DNA from 2 places in the Shewanella sp. ISTPL2 genome. Region 1 is predicted to be linked to the other one. Evidence: predicted binding sites of a transcription regulator. Region 1 holds the regulator's gene; the other holds the start of a gene.
What was found. Region 1 encodes ArgR, which controls arginine synthesis, uptake and breakdown. Its sites were predicted from a motif close to ANTGAATANNTATTCANT; they were not measured.
Positions count from the first base shown of each region.

Region 2: the regulator ArgR is predicted to act here: its motif matches at 1,210-1,227, upstream of argA (amino-acid N-acetyltransferase).

Region 1 is NZ_JAAPAV010000001.1:1,685,102-1,687,515, reverse strand. It holds gene mdh (malate dehydrogenase) at 1-613, opposite strand, end outside; gene argR (transcriptional regulator ArgR) at 908-1,378, shown strand; gene HUB64_RS07570 (NAD(P)-dependent oxidoreductase) at 1,540-2,172, opposite strand; gene HUB64_RS07565 (LysR family transcriptional regulator) at 2,279-2,414, shown strand, end outside.
Region 2 is NZ_JAAPAV010000001.1:3,718,512-3,720,925, forward strand. It holds gene argA (amino-acid N-acetyltransferase) at 1-1,130, opposite strand, end outside; gene rpmG (50S ribosomal protein L33) at 1,453-1,626, opposite strand; gene rpmB (50S ribosomal protein L28) at 1,633-1,869, opposite strand; gene radC (DNA repair protein RadC) at 1,991-2,414, opposite strand, start outside.

The DNA of each region.
Region 1 (2,414 bases):
GAGTCGTCAAACTTGCCACTTCTTCGTCAGTGAAAGTCGCGCCTTCAACTTGAGACAGTAATGGCAGAATGGTCACGCCGCTGTGGCCGCCGATCACATTAACTTTAACGTCAGCAACGTTCAGGCCTTTTAATTCGGCGATGAAAGTTTCAGAACGGATCACGTCTAGAGTCGTGATACCGAACAGACGGTTTTTATCGTAAACACCCGCTTTTTTCATCACTTCTGCAGCGATAGCCACAGTCGTGTTAACTGGGTTAGTGATAATGCCAACCAAAGCCGTAGGGCAAGTTGCCGCTACTTTTTCGATCAGGTTGCGAACGATACCGGCATTGATATTGAACAGATCTGAACGATCCATACCAGGCTTACGTGCAACACCAGCAGAAATTAGAACAACGTCAGCACCCACTAGGGCAGGCGTTGGATCTTCACCAGCAAAACCTTTGATTTCAACAGCAGTTGGAATGTGGCTCAAGTCAACCGCAACACCCGGAGTTACCGGTGCGATATCATATAGAGACAATTGTGAACCCGCAGGCAATTGAGTTTTTAACAGTAGGGCAAGAGCCTGGCCGATACCACCAGCAGCACCAAGTACAGCAACTTTCATAGTTATCTCCGTTATTTCTCGGATATGTGTGACATGGATCTAATTTGCGTTGGCGTCACATTACTGGAATGTCACAACAATTTCAATTATCCCTTAGTCGTGGGACAAAAGAATTCCGGAATAACGTAGAAGCAATGTAGAACAATTACTCAAATTGGGATTTTTACGCCCCCAGCAAATGCTTAACCACTAGGGCTTAGTGAATTTTTATTCAACCAATCTGGTTATTTGTTGACAATTTTTCTAAAAATATTCAAAATGGGCCTGTTTTTTTGAATAACGAATAATAATATTATGCAAACGACCAAGAATCAGGATGACCTTGTTAGAATTTTTAAGTCGATTTTAAAAGAAGAGCGCTTTGGCTCTCAGAGTGAAATCGTCACCGCCTTGCAAGCTGAAGGCTTTGGTAATATTAACCAATCAAAAGTGTCACGCATGCTCAGCAAGTTCGGCGCAGTGCGGACTCGCAACGCTAAGCAAGAGATGGTGTATTGCTTACCAGCCGAATTAGGCGTACCCACCGCGGGTAGCCCACTGAAGAATTTGGTACTCGACGTCGATCACAACCAAGCTATGATCGTCGTGCGAACTAGCCCAGGTGCCGCGCAGCTGATTGCCCGCTTGTTGGATTCTATCGGTAAACCAGAAGGCATTTTGGGTACGATTGCCGGTGATGACACTATCTTCATTTGCCCATCGAGCATCCAAGATATCGCCGATACCTTAGAAACCATCAAATCTTTATTCAATTACGCAGAATAAAAAAACAGGTCAGTGAGCTGACCTGTTCTATTTTATCAATACATTTTGAAGTGCAATACCGCGCTGGTTATTTGGCCATTGTCCCGATTACGTTACACATTCAAGCACAATATCTAACTCACAATATCTAACTCACAATATCTAACTCAACTATAACGATATCAGTAAGCCACACTGATGCGCTGGTTTGGGTGAGCACTCTTTTCGGCTTCATCTACCATGGCTTTTGCGTAATCGGTTACAGAGATACGGCTTTGACCATTAGCATCGGTAAAGAAGCTGTCGCCACCAAGACGGTACGGGCCTTCACTCTCACCGGGATAAATCTCAGCCGCTGGGCTCACAAAGGTCCAATTGATTGCCGTTTGTGCCTCACGGAATACCTTCAAGGCTTCACCCTGAGCTAACGCCTCATCTTTATATGCTGCGGGGAAATCTGGGCTAGAGACCAGCGCCACACCCGGCGCCACTTCTAAACTCCCAGCACCACCGACCCACAATAAACGTGGCACGTTAGCGTTAGGCAGCACATCCAGTAAATGCTGAACCGTACTCGCCACTAGACCATGATTTTGTTGGGCGCGGCCACCAACAGCGGCAATCACGACATCTACGCCAGCAAAGGTATCGGCGACCAATGGCTGCTCTAAATCCACGGCACGTACTACTACGTCAGCCACGGATAACTTGCTTGAGTCACGCACTAACGCTATCACTTTATGTCCACGACTCTGTGCTTCTTTTAAAATTGCACCACCAATCCAACCCGTTGCACCTAAAATTGCGATTTTCATTTCATTGTCCCACCCAGATGATTTACATTGGATCCAGTTTACTTGCAGTTTTTCACCTAATAAACATCAATAATTGAGCATGATTGTTTCAATATAGGATACTAATGTGGATAAAATTGCCGCAATACGCAGTTTCGTCGAAGTCGCAAACTGTGGCAGCTTTACCAAAGCTGCCGAACATTTAGACCTCAGCCGCCTGCAGGTTTCCCGTCATATTCAAGAAGTGGAGCAGTGGTTGAGTT
Region 2 (2,414 bases), 2.0 Mb from region 1:
AAGCTCCCTCTGTCGGCATCGCGATAATCGGGATGCACCACTAAACAAGCAAACTCACCCGCATTGTCCTCTTCAAAAGGATAGAGCGCAGCGCAACCAATCACTAAACCATCACGTTCAATCAACATGAACTGTTCGATTTCAATCTCAAGCTGCTCACGACTACGACGCACCAGAATGCCTTGTTCCTCCAATGGACGGATAAGGTTCAACACACCGCCAATATCGGCGATTGACGCACAGCGTAAACGCTCAGCACTCTCAGTGACGATTTGTGTGCCTATTCCTTCGCGAGAAAACAGTTCCTGCAACAAGGCGCCATCTTCGAGGTAGCTAACTAAATGACAACGCGGTACGCCATTGCGGCAAGCATCGATACTGGCTTTGAGAAACGCCATAGTGCCAACACAAGCAGACCCTTGCTCGGCCAGCTTGTTCATGATGTTTTGCGCATCATTTGGCATCAACTCCGCAATCACATCGCCATTACGATCGAGAATACCGTTCTGTGAGCTAAAGCCGATCATCTTGTCTGCTTTGAGCTTAATTGCCACTTGAGTCGCGATTTCCTCAGCGGTGAGATTAAAGCTTTCACCAGTAACCGAAGCAGCAATCGGCCCCATCAATACGATGCAGTGATTATCTAGCTGACGTTTTAAGCCTTGCACATCAATACGACGCACTTTGCCACTCAGGCAAAAGTCCACACCATTATCCACACCCAGTGGTTGAGCAATCACAAAGTTGCCGCTCACTAAGTTAATTTGCGCACCTTGCATCGGCGTATTACTTAAACTCATGGATAAACGCGCTGTGATATCAAATTGCAGTGCACCCGCAACTTGCTTAATCACTTTGAGCGAATCTTCATCCGTGATACGCACACCGTCGTGGTAGGCAGGCGCAATACCGTTGGCGGCTAATGCAGCATCAATCTGCGGCCTAGCGCCATATACCAACACCACTTTGATCCCTAAACTGTGCAGCAGGGCGACATCATTTAAGATGGCGCGGAATTGATTTTGAGCCAAAGCTTCACCGCCAAGCATGACCACAAAAGTTTTACCTCTGTGAGCATTAACATAGGGGGCAGAATGACGAAATCCATCAACCAGTTCAGTGGTACGCACGCGTTATTTACACCTCATTTTTGAGCTGGCAGCGTCACTATGACACACCAGGAATGAATCGCTAACTTTCGCGTATGGTATTGCATTTTAATTCACATATAAAGAATTTATTCTCACTAAAGTGCAGATTTGATGATTTAAAGTGCTTAGAACCGCACTATTTTATATTTTCAGTAAGTGTTCACACTTTTTTAACTTCACAGGGGATGATTCAGCGGCATCAGTTTGCGAGGCAATTATCTCAACTTGATGACTAGCCACTAAAAAAATGCAAAAAAAAGCCCCTTAAATAAGGGGCTTTTCTCGAAACACTAACCAAGGATTACTTGATTTTGGCTTCTTTGTAGATAACGTGCTGACGAATAACTGGATCAAATTTTTTGATTTCCATTTTTTCAGGCATGTTACGCTTGTTTTTTTCAGTTGTGTAGAAGTGACCAGTCTTAGCTGTAGAAACTAATTTGATCTTCTCACGATTACCTTTAGCTTTAGCCATGATCTATTATACCTTCTCGCCACGGGCACGAAGTTCAGCAACAACAACTTCGATACCTTTTTTGTCGATCAGACGGATACCTTTAGTAGATACACGTAACTGTACGAAACGCTTTTCTTCTTCTAACCAAAAACGGTGGTTTTGTAGGTTAGGTAAAAAACGACGACGGGTCGCGTTTTTTGCATGCGAACGGTTGTTACCAACCATCGGCTTCTTGCCAGTAACTTGGCATACTCTTGACATGTCAATCTTCTCCAAAAACAATTTTAACGCTCGAGCATTAATGTGCCTCGTATGGCCGTCGCCCGAGGCACAAAGAGGGCGCATTTTATACACGATCACAGAGTGAAGATCAAGTGTTAGATTAATTAATCCAGCCTCGTTCTGCAAAAGAAACTATCTCTCGATCACCTACAACCATATGGTCCAACAAGGATACGTCTATGGTTGCTAACGCATTTTTTAATCGCTCAGTTATTCGTCGGTCAGCCTGACTGGGCTCGGCAATACCAGACGGATGATTATGACAAACTATAACTGCTGCGGCCTTTTTCTCCAGCACTAAGCTCACCACTTCACGTGGATATACTGAGGCTGAGTCTATTGTGCCGCGGAATAATTCGACAAATTGAATCACTCTATGCTGGCTATCCAGCAGTAAAACTGCGAACACTTCATAGGAGCGATCGGCCAATTGTCGCATTAAATAGTCCCGAGTTAAATCGGGATTTGTCAAAACCTGACCTCTTTGCAGATTTTCCTGCGCTACACGCCGCGCTAATTCGGCC